DNA from 2 places in the Phreatobacter sp. AB_2022a genome. Region 1 is predicted to be linked to the other one. Evidence: predicted binding sites of a transcription regulator. Region 1 holds the regulator's gene; the other holds the start of a gene.
What was found. Region 1 encodes PhoB, which activates phosphate uptake and scavenging genes when phosphate is short. Its sites were predicted from a motif close to TGTCATNNANCTGTCAT; they were not measured.

Region 1 (7,317 bases):
CTTACAAGCGCTTGAATGCTTGGCTTTTTCATCGTCATTGATGTGTCACGTCGCAAGCATAGAACCGTCGTCATACACGGGTAGGGAAAAGCCCCTTTTCCCGAGCCCGCCCAGGAGACCTGCATGACCGAGCATATCGTCAGCGCATTCGAGAACGAGCTGAAGGGCTTGGCGCAACGCGTCGCCGAAATGGGCGGGCTGACCGAGAAGCAGATCGTCGGCGCCATCGACGCCTTGATTCGCGGCGACGTGGCGCTGGCCTCGACGGTGCGCGCCGCCGATCCGGCGATCGATGCCATGCAGCGCGAGATCGAGGAGGCCGGCATCCTGGTGATCGCCAAGCGCCAGCCGATGGCCATCGACCTGCGCGAGATCGTCGCCGCGCTGCGCATCGCGGCCGATCTCGAGCGGATCGCCGATCTCGCCAAGAACATCGCCAAGCGGGTCATCGCGATCAACGGCTCGCTGCCGCTGCCGAAGGTCACCGGCGGTTTCGATGCCATGGCCCGCCTCGCGCTGGAGCGCATCAAGGAGGTGCTCGACGCCTTCGCCCAGCGCGACGTCGCGGCCGCGCTGGAGGTCTGGAAGTCGGACGGCGATATCGACGCGCTCTACAATTCGCTGTTCCGCGAGCTGCTGACCTACATGCTCGAGGATCCGCGCAATATCGGCGCCTGCACCCACCTCCTGTTCTGCGCCAAGAACCTCGAGCGGATCGGCGACCACGCAACCAACATCGCCGAGACGATCTACTACGTGGTCAACGGTACGACGCTCGCCGAGGAGCGGCCGAAGCTCGACACCACGTCGATCGTCTCGGCCGGCTCCTGACCAACAAGGGACTGAACTCATGACCGCACGCATCATGGTGGTCGAAGACGAAGAACCGATCACCGTCCTGCTCCGCTACAATCTCGAAGCCGAAGGCTATCGCGTCGAAACCGTGATGCGGGGCGACGAGGCGGAGGTGCGGCTGCGCGAGGCGGTCCCCGATCTGATGCTGCTCGACTGGATGCTGCCGGGCCTGTCCGGCATCGAGCTGTGCCGGCGCATCCGGCTGCGCGCCGAGACCGAGCGGCTGCCGGTGATCATGCTCACCGCCCGCGGCGAGGAGGGCGAGCGCGTGCGCGGCCTGGCTACCGGCGCCGACGACTATGTGGTCAAGCCGTTCTCGGTGCCTGAGCTGCTGGCGCGCATCCGCGCGCTGCTGCGCCGGGCCAAGCCGGAACATCTCTCCAGCCTGTTGAAGTCGGGCGATATCGAGCTCGACCGCGAGACCCGCCGGGTGCATCGGTCGGGTCGCGAGATCACGCTCGGGCCGACCGAGTTCCGCCTGCTCGAATTCCTCATGCAGTCGCCGGGCCGCGTCTATACCCGCGAGCAGCTGCTCGACGGTGTCTGGGGCCGCGACGTCTATATCGACGAGCGCACGGTGGACGTGCATATCGGCCGCCTGCGCAAGGCGGTGAAGCGCGGCCGCGAGGCCGATCCGATTCGCACCGTGCGCGGCTCGGGCTACGCCTTCAACGAGCGCTTCGCCGGGGCGGCGTAGGCCCGCGCCCGGGAGCGCGAGCCTCGAACCACGGCCGGCCTCGATGCCGTTGGCGTCGGTCCGGACGCGATCCGGCCTCAGCTCAGCCGTTCGATCGCCCGGCCCAGAACGCGCTTGTAGTCCACGAAATCGATGAAGATGCCGTGCGGACCGGCATCGGCCGGCCGCGGCCCGGCGCAATGCCGGCCGATTTCGCGGCGGAAGGCTGCCGCACGCACCGGCCGGTCGCGCCGCGCCGTCAGATAGCTCGCCACCGCCCGTGCCTGCAGGTCGCGCCCGGGCCAGCCGATGCCGCCGCCCTCGATCATGCCGACGACGAAGAGGTTGTTGTCCGCCGGCGGAAAGATGTTGAGATAGAGGTGCGGGGCGGGGGCCTGCCAGTTCAGCTCGCTCTTCAGCGCGGCCTCGTCCAGGAACGGGAAGGTGATCCGGTAGCCGGTCGCGAACAGCACGAGATCGACCTCGTCGGCGCGGCCGTCGGTGAAGATGACGCGATCGTCGTCGAGCCGGGCGAGCGGCGGCCTCAGGCCGATATCGCCCTGGCCGAGATGCTGCAGCACCAGCGTGTTGACGATTGGCGTGCGGTCATACAGCCGGTGCGCCGGGCGCGGCAGGCCGTAGCGTTCCGGCGGGCCCACGACGAAACCGAGCACGGCCTCGTGCACGATCGAGCGGAGGCGTCGGGGCAGAACGAAGCGGGCCTTGTGATTGGCCTCGTCGGCGGGCCTGCCGCGGAGGAATTTCGGGGTGAAATGATTGCCGCCGCGCACCGACCACAGGACCTTGGCTGCGCGGTGCACCGCATCGACGGCCAGATCGCAGCCGGTATTGCCCATGCCGACGATCAGCACGCGCCGGTCGGCGAAGATGTCGGGGCTCTTGTAGGTCTTGGCATGCATGAGGTCGCCGGTGAAGGTGCCGGGCACGGCCGGCAGTTCCGGGTCGCTCAGATGGCCGTTGGCGATCACGACGCCGGCATAGGTCTCGCTCGTCCCGTCGTCGAAGGTCGCCTGCCAGCGGCCGTCCTCCTGGGCGAGCCGGGTCACGGCACGGTTGAAGCGGATCGACGGGTAGAGGTCGAAATGGCCGGCGAAGGCCTTGAGGTAGTCGAAGACCTGGGTGTGGTGCGGATAGGCCGGCCAGTCGGCCGGCATCGGATAGTCGGCGAAGGCCGTGGTGGTCTTGGACGAAATGAGATGGGTGGTCTGATAGATGCTGCTCGACGGCGCGCCGTAGAGCCACTGGCCGCCGACATCGAGATTGCACTCGACCACCTGGAAGGGCAGTCCCGTCTCCTTGAACACCCGCGCGGTGGCAAGTCCCGACGGGCCGGCGCCGATGATGAGATAGGTCATGCCGCGGCCCTCGCCTGCCAGTAGCGATCGAAGGTCTCGGCCGCCGACAGGGTCGGCCGGTAGCCGAACCGGGTCTTCAGCCGATCATTGGCGAGCACCGGCCGGTACTGCAGGAAATTGACCTGCGCCGGGCCGAGCGTCGTCAGGCCGAGCCGGTTCGCGAGCCCGAGTGCCAGGCGCATCAGCCCGGGGGGAACGGCGAGGTAGGGCTTGCCGATCCGCCTGGCGATCTCGGCAAGCGTCAGCGTGCCGTCGCCGGCCAGATTGTAGATGCCGGGCGGGCTTTCCGCCGCGCAGGCGCGGCCGAGGGCCGCCACCACATCGGTCTCGCTGACGAGGCTGAAGGGCGTCGCGCTGCCGGCAAGGCCGATCACCACGGGCCGCTCGAAAATGGCGGTGATCTGGTTGGCGACGCCCGGGCCCAGCACGGTGCAGGGGCGGAACACGACCTGTTCGAGGTCCGGATGGGCCAGCCGCGCGGCGGCGAGCAGTTCCTCGACCTGCCGCTTGTGCCGGGAATAGGGGAAATCCTCGTTGCCGCGCAGCGGGCTGTCCTCGGTGAGCGGAACGGCATTGTCGGCATGATAGCCATAGGCAGCGCCGCTCGAGGTCACCACCAGGCGGCGCGCGCCGGCGGCGAGGCATGCCGCCACGACATGACCGGTGCCGACGACGTCGATCTCGCGGTCGCGCGCGGCATCGCCGCCGGCGGCGACCACCGATGCCAGATGCACCACGACGCGCGGGCGGGCCGCGGCGATCCGGTCGGCGAGCGCGGGATCGCGAATGTCGGCCTGCTCGTAGCGGATGCCGGGGACCGGGGCGGCGGGCGCCCGGATGTCGAGCCCGACGACCGGTTCGCCGCCGCCGGCAAGCTGCCGCACCAGGGCAGCGCCGATGAAGCCAGCTGCGCCCGTGACCAGGATGCCCGTGTTCATTCCGCCGCCGCCCTGCGGTCGCGGCGGGTCCAGAAGGCGGCGAGGGCCCAGCCGGAAACGATGTGCCAGACCCCCCAGCCGGCGGCGATCAGGGCGGCACCGCCCAGGGCGTCGAACTGGTTGAGAATCAGGGCAAGGCCCAAGCCGGAATTGTGCATGCTCACCTCGATGGCCATCGCGCGGGTATCGTAGTCGCTGAGGCGCCACAGGCGCGCCGACAGCCAGCCGATGCCGACCGCGATGGTGTTGTGCAGAATCACCAGGGGAATGATGTCGCTGATGAAGGTGAGGAAATAACGGCCGTTGGCGACGCTCGCCGCAACGATGAAACCGACGAGGAAGACGAAGGACGCGATCTGGAACGGCCGGCGCAGCCGTTCGGCCAGCCGGGGCCAGCGGTGCACGGTGATCATGCCGGCGATCAGCGGCACGCCGATGAGCAGGGCGGTCGTGCCCAGAAAGCCGGCGGGCTCGATGCTGACCTGGCGCAGCAGCGCGGCGGTCGAGGGGTTGAGGCTGGCCCAGATCAGGATGTTGAGCGGTGTCGTCACGACCGCCAGCATGTTGGAAATGCCGGTCATCGAGATCGACAGCGCGGTGTTGCCGCGGGCGAGATGCGTCATCAGGTTGGAGATGTTGCCGCCCGGGCAGGCCGCGACGATGATCATGCCGAGCGCGACGCTCGGCTGGGGCTTCAGGATCATCGTGATGGCATAGGTGACCGCCGGCAGGACCAGGGTCTGGGCGATAAGGCCGGTCATGGGCGCGAGCGGCCGCGAAAAGACGTCGACGAAATCCCTCAGCCTGAGCTCCAGCGCGACGCCGAACATGATCAGAGCCAGGATGCCGTTCAGAACCAGTTGGCCGGTCGGGTCGATGGCGATGAGAACGCTGTCGATACCGGAAGTGGCGAGGCCAGATCCCGCGCCGGCCGCGTGTGCGACGTCCATTCGCGCCCCCCGCAGGCGGCGGCTCCGACCCGCGCGGGCCCCCCGGCCCGCCATCAAACCCCTGCTCCAGCGAGCATCGCAAGTTCGTCAGCCGGCTTCAAGCCGGCTCCGCCCCGCCTGGCCGGCGGGGAGGGTCAGCCCTCCAGGCTTTCCTTCAGGAGTTCGAGCTCCAGCCAGCGCTCCTCGGCCGCGCTGAGCTCGGCCTCGGCCTTGGCGAGCGCGGCGGACGCCTTGTCGAAGGCCGCCCGGTCGCGGCTGTAGAGCCCGTGGTCGGCCAGGATCGCCTGCAGCTTGGCGATGTCGCGGCCAAGCGCTTCCATGCGTGCGGGCAGCGCGTCGAGATCATGCTTCTCGCGGAAGGACAGCTTGCGCTTCGGCGCCTCGCGCACCGCCTCGGCGCGCGGCGCCGCGCCGTCGGCCGCCCGTTTCGCGGGTTTGTCCAGGCCGCGCGCTGCAATGCCCGCGCCGCGCTGGGCGACCATGTCGGAATAGCCGCCGGCATATTCGACCCAGCGGCCGTCGCCCTCGCTGACCAGCACCGAGGTGCAGATCCGGTCGAGGAAGTCGCGGTCGTGCGAGACCAGGATCACCGTGCCCGGAAAGTCGGTGAGCATCTCCTGCAGGAGGTCGAGGGTTTCCAGGTCGAGGTCGTTGGTCGGTTCGTCCAGGACCAGCAGGTTGGCGGGGCTTGCCAGGGCGCGCGCCAGCAGGAGCCGGCCGCGCTCGCCGCCGGAGAGCACGCCCACCGGCGTCCCCTTCTGTTCGGGCGTGAACAGGAAGTCCTTCATGTAGCCGATGACGTGACGGTTCTCGCCATTGACGGTGACATAGTCGCCGCGGCCGAGCGTCAGGGCGTCCATCAGCGGCGTCGTCGGGTCGAGGGCCTCACGCTTCTGGTCGAGCGTGACCATCGCAAGGTTGGTGCCGAGCTTGATGCTGCCGGCATCCGGCTCGAGCGTGCCGGTGAGGAGACCGACCAGTGTCGTCTTGCCCGCGCCGTTCGGGCCGACAATGCCCAGCCGGTCGCCGCGCAGGATGCGGATGGTGAGGTCGTCGACGATGCGGCGTGGGCCGTAGGCCTTGGCAATGCCATGGGCCTCGACCACGCGCTTGCCCGACAGCTCGGCCTCCGAAATGGTCATGGAGACGTTGCCGACGGCCTTGCGGTGCTCGCGAAAGTCCTTGCGCAGGCTCTGCAGCTGGCCGAGCCGGCGGACATTGCGCTTGCGCCGGGCCGAGACGCCGTAGCGCAGCCAGTGCTCCTCGCGGGCGATCTGCCGGTCCAGCTTGTGCTGGTCCTTTTCCTCCTGCTCCAGCACCTCGTCGCGCCAGGCCTCGAAATGGGCAAAACCCTTGTCGAGCCGGCGGGTCACGCCGCGGTCGAGCCAGACGGTGGCGCGCGACAGGTTTTCCAGGAAGCGGCGGTCATGGCTGATCATCACCACCGCCGAGCTGGTCGCGCCGATCGCCCGTTCCAGCCATTCGATGGCCGGCAGGTCCAGATGGTTGGTCGGCTCGTCCAGGATCAGGATGTCGGGCGAGGGGGCCAGCGCGCGCGCGAGCGCAGCCCGCTTGGCTTCGCCGCCCGACAGGGCTGTCGTCGCCTCCTCGCCGGTCAGGCCGAGCTCGTTCAGGAGGTAGCGCGCCCGATAGGGGTCGTCGCCCGGGCCAAGGCCCGCCTCGACATAGGCCAGCGTCGTGGCGGCGCCCGAGAGGTCGGGTTCCTGCGGCAGGTAGCGGATCGTCGCGCTCGGCTGGGCGAAACGGCTGCCGCCGTCGGCCTCGACAAGGCCGGCGGCGATCTTCAGGAGCGTCGACTTGCCGGAACCGTTGCGGCCGACCAGCGCCAGCCGGTCGCCGGCCTCGACGGACAGGGCTGCGCTGACCAGAAGCGGCGTGCCGCCGAAGGTCAGGCGGATGTCCTGCAATTGCAAAAGGGGAGGAGCCATGGGCCCGCCTTTAGCATTGTCGGGCGATGAGCGCATCCGCCTCCTTGCCGTTCCCGTCGCCGGAGGCCGTTCAGGCTGCGGCCACCTCGTTCAGGAAGCCGTCGACCGAGCGCGACAGGCGCTCGCCGGCGCGGCTCAGCGCGTCGGAGGCGGTCAGCACATGGGTCGACTGGGCGGAGGTTTCGGCGATCACGCCCTTCACATCGGCGACGTTGCGCGACAAGGCCTGGGTGCCGGTGGCCGCGCGCTGGATGGTGCGGGCGATCTCGGCGGTCGCAGCGTCCTGTTCGGTGATGGCGGTGGCAACGGTCGCCGTCACCGCGGTGATCTCGCCCATCGTACCGGTGATCGCCTTGATCGCGGCCACCGCGCCGACCGTCGAGGCCTGGATGCCGGCGATCTGCGCGGCGATGTCGTCGGTGGCGCGGGCGGTCTGGCTGGCAAGGCTCTTCACCTCCGCCGCGACCACGGCAAAGCCCTTGCCGGCCGAGCCTGCACGCGCCGCCTCGATCGTCGCATTGAGCGCCAGAAGATTGGTCTGCGCCGCGATGGCGCGGATCAGCGCCACCACGT
Region 2 (7,317 bases), on a different contig from region 1:
TTCGCCGTCCTGCGCGAAGACGGTGTAGTTGCCGAGATGCGGATCGCCGTGGATGACGCCGATCGCGGCGAAAGGATGCCACCAGGCGCGGAACATGGCGGTGGCGAGCCGGTTGCGCTCGGCGAGCGACGCCTCGACATGGCTCAGCATGCGCGTGCCCTCGAGCCAGGACAGGGTCAACAGGCGTCCGGTCGACAGTTCGGGCCGCACCGTCGGCACGCGCACCAGCGGCTCGTCCTTCAGGACCTCGGCATAGAGCGCGGCGTGCTTGGCCTCGCGGCGGTAGTCGAGCTCTTCGCGCACCCGCGCGCTGATTTCCTTGATGATCTCGCGCGTGTCGATCGCCGGGTCCATGCGGCGCTGCAGCGCGAACAGGACTTCGAGCTGGACGAGGTCGGCTTCGACGGCCGACTGCATGTCGGGATATTGCAGCTTGCAGGCGAGCGCCATGCCGTCATGGGCGCTGGCACGATGGACCTGGCCGAGCGAGGCGGCGGCGGCGGGGATCTTGTCGAAGGCAGCGAAGCGTTTTTCCCAGTCCGGGCCGAGCTCGGCCATCATGCGTCGCTTGACGAAGGCCGGCCCCATGGGCGGGGCCTCCGACTGCAGTTTCTGCAGCTCGCTGGCATATTCCGGCGGCAGCACTTCGGGAATGGTCGACAGGAGCTGGGCGACCTTCATGATCGGCCCCTTCAGTCCGCCCAGCGCACGGGTCAGGTCGGCGGCGTTCTTCTCCCGGTCGAGAGACCTGCCGAACAGCCGGGCGGCGGCGATCGAGGCGGCGGCGCCCGAGACGTTGACGCCCACCCGGGCATAGCGGGACAGGCGCCCGGTCAGGCGGTTGGCTTCATCGTCACGTTCGGACATGCGCGCTCCGGCTTTGACTGGACCGCCAAGAGATAGTGCTTCAGGCGCCCGGCCGCGAGGGCGCCGAGGCCGAAGGCGCCCGCTGCCGCCGGCTCAGCCCGGCCGGCGCGGGTCGCCATCCTCGGTCGTATCGATCACATAGGCCCATTTGCGCGTCGCCACCCGCATGGCGCGCCACTTGTTGTCGAGATGGAAGCCGGTCGCCACGACGGTCTTGCGCGGGTCGGTCCGACGCTCGCGGCCAAAGACGATATCGGACATGGGATAGGTCGCCCGGCTCCGGCCGATGGTGGACAGCGTCTCGACCGTCACCGCCGTGTCGGACGCGTAGAGCGCCGTCACGTAGAGCCTCAGATAGAACTCCAGGCCGAGTGCCGCGGCGGCAACGATCGGCGTCAGGATCAGCGCGGCCAGGTGATTGTTCGAGGGATCCTCGATGCGCGTCGACCAGGCGAGCCAGGCAAAGCCTGCCGTCGCGGCCCAGAACAGCGCCTGCAGGAAGCGCACGCGGCGCCAGCGGGTATTGCGGTAGACTTCGCGCATGGCGGTCGTCCGGTTGCGAGCGGGCAGGGTTCAGGCCCGGCCGGGATCCCAGGCCGCCTGGTTGGCGCGGAGCTGCTCGAGCAGTCCGTTGACATCGCCGAGCACCCAGAGATCGCGCACCTTGTCGCCTTCGAAGGTGAAGAACGGCGCGCCGGCCCAGGCAACGTGCTTGCCCGTCGGCGCGAAACCGAACAGCTCGGCGCGGTGCAGGCCATGGAAGCGCAGCCGGCCGGCGACGCGGTTGTCCTGCTCGACCAGTTCCAGGATGTCGCTCGTATAGTTCTCGAGCGCCCCGGTGACGAAATCGACGTAGCCGGCGAAAGCCTCGTGGCCGACCAGGACCGGGCCGAGCGAGCCGCGAAAGGTGAAGCCCTCGTGGAAGATGGTGGGAATGAGGCTCTTGTCCGCCTTGTCCCACAGGCCCTTGTAGAACAGCGTGACGATTTCGGTCTGGTGCGACATCAGCTCTCCATGGCCTCCAGCTCGGCGATCATCCGCTCGATGACGCTGAGACCACCTTGCCAGAAGGCGGGCTCGCGCGCATCGAGCCCGAACGGGGCGAGCACCTCGGAATGGTGCTTGGTGCCGCCGGCGGCCAGCATGGCGAGATAGCGCTCGGCAAAGCCCTTGTCGGCGGTCTCGTAGACGGCATAGAGCGAGTTCACGAGGCAGTCGCCGAAGGCATAGGCGTAGACGTAGAAGGGCGAGTGGATGAAGTGCGGGATATAGGCCCAGAAGGTCTCATATCCCGGCTTCAGCACGATGGCCGGGCCGAGGCTTTCGGCCTGCACGCTCATCCAGGCCTCACAGATCTGGTCGGCGGTCAGCTCGCCCTCGCGGCGGGCGATGTGCACCTTGCGCTCGTAGGAATAGAAGGCGATCTGGCGGACCACCGTATTGATCATGTCCTCGACCTTCGAGGCGAGCAGGGCCTTCTTCTGCACGCGGTCGGTGGTGGCTTCCAGCACGGCCTTGAAGGTCAGCATCTCGCCGAAGACCGAGGCCGTCTCGGCCAGGGTCAGCGGGGTCGGTGCCATCAGCGGCCCGTTCGGCGCAGCCAGAACCTGGTGGACACCGTGGCCGAGCTCATGGGCAAGGGTCATCACGTCGCGCGGCTTGCCCTGGTAGTTGAGCAGCACATAGGGATGCGCGGACGGCACGGTCGGATGGGCGAAGGCGCCCGGCGCCTTGCCGGGCCGTACCGGCGCGTCGATCCAGCTTTCGTCGAAGAAGCGCCGCGCGATGGCGGCCATATCGGGCGAGAAGCCGGCATAGGCCGAGAGCACGGTGTCGCGTGCCTCGGCCCAGGGAATGGTGCGGGTCTCGACCTTGGGCAGCGGCGCGTTGCGGTCCCAATGGTTCAGTGTGTCGCGGCCGAACCAGCGCGCCTTCAGCTTATAGTAGCGGTGCGACAGCTTCGGATAGGCGGCACGCACCGCGGCGACCAGGGCGTCGACCACCTCGCGCTCGACCCGATTGCTCAGGTGGCGGGAATCCGCGACGTCCTCGAAGCCGCGCCAGCGGTCGACGATCTCCTTGTCCTTGGCGAGGGTGTTGGTGATCAGCGTGAAGGTGCGCAGATTGTCCCTGAAGGTGGCGGCGAGCGCGTCGGAGGCCGCCTTGCGCCGCTCCTCGGCCGGGTCCTGCAGCAGGTTGAGGGTGGGTTCCAGCGTCAGGCTCTCGCCATCGACGGTGAAGCGCAGATTGGCGATGGTCTCGTCGAACAGCCGGTTCCAGGCGGCCCGGCCGGTCATGTTCTTTTCGTGGAACAGCTGCTCGATGCGGTCTTCGAGCTGGAACGGCTTGTCGCGCCGGAGATCCTCCAGCCAGGGCCGGTAGTGGCCGAGCCGCGCGCCGGACATGGCCCGTTCGATATGGGCATCCTCGATGCGGTTGAGCTCCAGGGTGAAGAACAGGAGATGCGACGAGATCGCGGTGATCTTCTCCTGGATGTCGCCGTAGAATTTGGAGCGGATCGGATCGGTGGTGTCGCCGGCATAGACGAGGCCGGCGAAGGAGGCGAGGCGGCCGAGCAGGTCCTCGAGCGCCTCGTAGCGGACGACCGCGTCGGCAAGCTCGGCCTCGGCGCCGGCATCCGCGGCGATGGCCGCCAGGCGCCCCTTGAAGGCGGTCTCGAAGGCGATGGCCTCACGCTCGGCCTTGTCGAGGTCGCGGCGCACCGCCGGCGCGTCCATGGCCGGATAGAGCGCGCTCAGATCCCACTGCGGCAAGGCGCCGAGCGCGTCCGTGGCCTTGGCGCGTTCGCCCGCGCCTTTCGCATGGGCAGCCTGGAACGTTCGACGCATGGATGGAGCCTCCGACGGGACGAACAGAAACGTCCCCTATGGTCGGAACCGCCGGTCCGATCAATGCGGTGCTTCGCCCGGGCGTGCCGGAACCTCGGCGGCGTTGCCTTCCGGCAACGTTCCGTTACACAAGCGGGGTGCCCGGCAGGGGCCGGAGCGCTCAGCCGGCCGCGAGCCGGCGCGGGTCGGCGGCCATTCCGGCGCCGCGCTTGCGGAAGCGGACGAGCGAATAGACGCCGAGCGGACCGACCCGGCGGCGCTCGATCACCTCGGCGCCGCCGTGGTTGGCAGCCCAGGCCTCGAGGCGCGCGAAGGGGAATTCCGGACGCAGGCCGAATGTGTGGGCGTGCTTGGAGAACCAGCGCTCGATGGCGGCGGCAAGCCCCCGTTCGGAATAGAGATGGTTGACGAGGATGATCTCGGCGCCGGGCCGGGCGACGCGCGCGCACTCGTCCAGGACCCGCTCCGGGCGCTCGACCAGGGTGATCACGAACTGGGCGACGACGCAGTCGAAGCTCGCGTCGGGAAAGGCGAGGTCATGGGCGTCCATGACCCGGACGTCCTTCACATGGGGGAAGGCGCCGCTCGTCATCCGCTCGCGCGCCTTGGCGACCATCGGTTCGGACAGGTCGATGCCGGTGATCTCGGTGGTGGCGTCGTAGTCGGAGAAGGACAGGCCGGTGCCGACGCCGACCTCCAGGATCCGGCCGCCGACGCGCCGCGCCGCCTGGGCGGCCGCCCGGCGGCCCTGCTCGAAGACCGGGCCGCAGACGGCGTCGTAGATCGGCGCCCAGCGGGCATAGGCTTTCTCCATCGTTTCGCGATCGAGATCTCCTGCCATGTCGGGCTCCTTGCGTCTGGACGGTGCGAGAGGACGTGATCGCCCGAAGGTCTTCAGGCGATCGTGCGGGACGACGGGGCCGTCGACTCAAGAGTTCGAGGCGAAAACGACGGCTCGCCGAGCGCCTAGCAAGCCCATGCGACAGTCTTGCGACAGCAGCGAACCGCTATTCGGCGCCGCGTGGAACCCCTGATGCTGGCCGGCTGTCACAAAAGCTGTAACGGAATCTGCTTCCTGGCGGTCACGGCTTTTGCAGCGGGATCCAGGTCATGGCGGAGAAGCGCTACCGGGCAATGTTCATTTCCGACGTGCATCTTGGCGCGCGCGGGTCGCAGACCAAGCTGCTCATCGACTTTCTGCGCTACAACGACGCGGACGTCATCTATCTCGTCGGCGACATCATCGACGGCTGGCAGCTCAGGCGCGGCTGGCATTGGCCGCAATCGCACAACGACGTGGTGCAGAAGCTGCTGCGCAAGGTGCGCAAGGGGTCGCAGATCATCTATCTCCCCGGCAACCACGACGAATTCCTGCGCGACTATTTCGGCACCCATTTCGGCGGCATCGAGGTGATGGACGAGGCAATCTACACCTCGGCCGACGGCAAGCGCTTCCTGGTGGTGCATGGCGATGCCTTCGACGTGGTGGTCATGCATGCGCGCTGGCTCGCCCATCTCGGCGACTGGGCCTATGACGCGGCGATCTATCTCAACCGCTGGTTCAATCTCGTCCGGCGCAAGCTGGGGCTGACCTACTGGTCGCTGTCGGCCTGGGCCAAGCTGAAGGTGAAGAAGGCGGTCAACTTCATCGGCGCCTTCGAAGAGGCGCTCGCCAGCGAGGCACGCCGGCAGAAGGTCGACGGCGTCATCTGCGGCCATATCCATCACGCCGCCATCCACGACCAGCACGGCATCCGCTACATGAACTGCGGCGACTGGGTGGAGAGCTGCTCGGCGCTCGTCGAGACCTATGAGGGCCGGTTCGAGATCGTCCGCTGGACCGAGATCCTGCCGGAGACGGCGGCGCCGGCCGCCGCCGCCGAGGCCGAAGCCGATCTGCCCCTGCCGCTGCCCGGCGGTCGGAAGGTTGCCGCCTGATGCGCCTCGCGGTCGCAACCGACGCCTGGTCGCCTCAGATCAACGGCGTGGTGCGCTCGCTCCAGGAAACCGCGGCCGCCTTGCCGCAGTTCGGCATCGCCGCCCATTTCGTCACGGCCGAAGGCCTGCCAAGCCTGCCGCTGCCGACCTATCCGGACATCCGGCTGGCGATCATGGCCGGATCGGCCGTCGCCCGCCGGCTCGACGCGATCGCGCCCCATGCCGTCCATATCGCCACCGAAGGCCCGATCGGGCACGCGGTGCGACGCTGGTGCCTGACGCGCCGGCTGCCCTTCACCACCAGCTATCACACCCGCTATCCGGACTATGTCAGAGCCCGGGCGCCGATCCCGGAAGCCTGGACCTATGCCTGGCTGCGCCATTTCCACGGCGCGGCGCAGCGCACCATGGTGCCGACCGAAACCATGCGCCGGGAGCTCGAGCGCTGGGGGTTCGCCAATCTGACGCTCTGGGCGCGCGGCGTCGACACGCAGCTGTTCCGGTCGCGGCCGGGCCAGCGGCTCGACTGGCCACGGCCGATCATGCTGAGCGTCGGCCGCCTGGCGGTCGAGAAGAACCTCGAGGCCTTCCTCGGCCTCGACGTGGCCGGCACCAAGCTGGTGGTCGGCGACGGGCCGCAGCGCGCCGAGCTCGAAAGGCGCTTTCCCGATGCGGTGTTCCTTGGCGCGCGCACCGGCGAGGCGCTGGCCGAGATCTATGCCGGCGCGGACGTCTTCGTGTTCACGAGCCGCACCGACACCTATGGCAACGTCATGCAGGAGGCGCTTGCGAGCGGGGTGCCCGTCGCGGCCTTTCCGGTGCCCGGGCCGATCGACGTGGTGGCCGATCCGACGATCGCCTGCCTCGACGAGGATCTGGCCAAGGCGATCGCCATCGCGCTGACGCTCGACCGGGCGCGCTGCCGGGCCGTCGCGGAAGGCCGGTCCTGGACCGCCGCCGCCCGCCAGTTCGCCGAGGCGCTCGCTCCTTTCGACATGGCGCCCTGCCGCGCCGCGTGACCGCGACCGTCAGGTGAGGCGGGTAATGGCGTCGGCCGCCGCCCGCAGGTCGGGCAGGATTTCGGCGACACGTGCCGCCGTCATGCGCTCGCTGGTCGAGGCGACGGCGACCGCGGCGACGGCACTTCCCGTCGGGGCGAAGATCGGCAGGCCGACGCCGGTCACCCCGGGCACCGCGCGGTTGCCGATCAGCGCATGGCCGGTCGTTCGGGCAAGGCGCCGCAGCCGCAGGAGCTCGTCGCCGGTCATCCGGCCATAGGCATGGAGCAGCGGGTCGATGTCGGCGAGCACCTGCTCGGCGTCGGCGTCATCGAGCGCGGCGAACAGGGCGAGGCCGCCGGCGGTGATGCCCAGAGGGTGCCGGGCGCCGAGCGGAACCGACGGCGTCTGGATCGGAAAGGTGCCCTGGACGCGATCGATGCAGACGCTGTCATTGGCGCTGCGCACGAACAGGAAGGATGTGTCGCCGGTCCGCTCGGCGAGCTGCTGGAGCGCCGGGCGGCATTGCTGGTGCATGGTCAGGGACCGGGCCGAGACGAGGCCGAGCTCGAGCGAAAAGCTGCCGAGCACATAGCGGCGCGAGCTGCGATCGCGGGCGAGCAGGCCTTCCTCGACCAGGGCCTGCAGCAGCCTGTGGACGGTCG

Region 2: a site for PhoB is predicted at 4,696-4,712, ahead of OZ671_RS19185 (UDP-2,3-diacylglucosamine diphosphatase). Genes of this name have one in related genera too.

The regions. Positions count from the first base shown of each region.
Region 1 covers NZ_JAPSET010000015.1:197-7,513, forward strand. The annotation lists gene phoU (phosphate signaling complex protein PhoU) at 124-831, shown strand; gene phoB (phosphate regulon transcriptional regulator PhoB) at 851-1,552, shown strand; gene OZ671_RS12710 (flavin-containing monooxygenase) at 1,630-2,907, opposite strand; gene OZ671_RS12715 (SDR family oxidoreductase) at 2,904-3,845, opposite strand; gene OZ671_RS12720 (bile acid:sodium symporter family protein) at 3,842-4,795, opposite strand; gene OZ671_RS12725 (ABC-F family ATP-binding cassette domain-containing protein) at 4,930-6,744, opposite strand; gene OZ671_RS12730 (methyl-accepting chemotaxis protein) at 6,815-7,317, opposite strand, start outside.
Region 2 covers NZ_JAPSET010000027.1:8,989-16,305, reverse strand. The annotation lists gene OZ671_RS19210 (ABC1 kinase family protein) at 1-867, opposite strand, end outside; gene OZ671_RS19205 (hypothetical protein) at 961-1,410, opposite strand; gene OZ671_RS19200 (ester cyclase) at 1,441-1,872, opposite strand; gene OZ671_RS19195 (M3 family oligoendopeptidase) at 1,872-3,716, opposite strand; gene OZ671_RS19190 (class I SAM-dependent methyltransferase) at 3,877-4,557, opposite strand; gene OZ671_RS19185 (UDP-2,3-diacylglucosamine diphosphatase) at 4,827-5,654, shown strand; gene OZ671_RS19180 (glycosyltransferase family 4 protein) at 5,654-6,673, shown strand; gene OZ671_RS19175 (IclR family transcriptional regulator) at 6,683-7,317, opposite strand, start outside.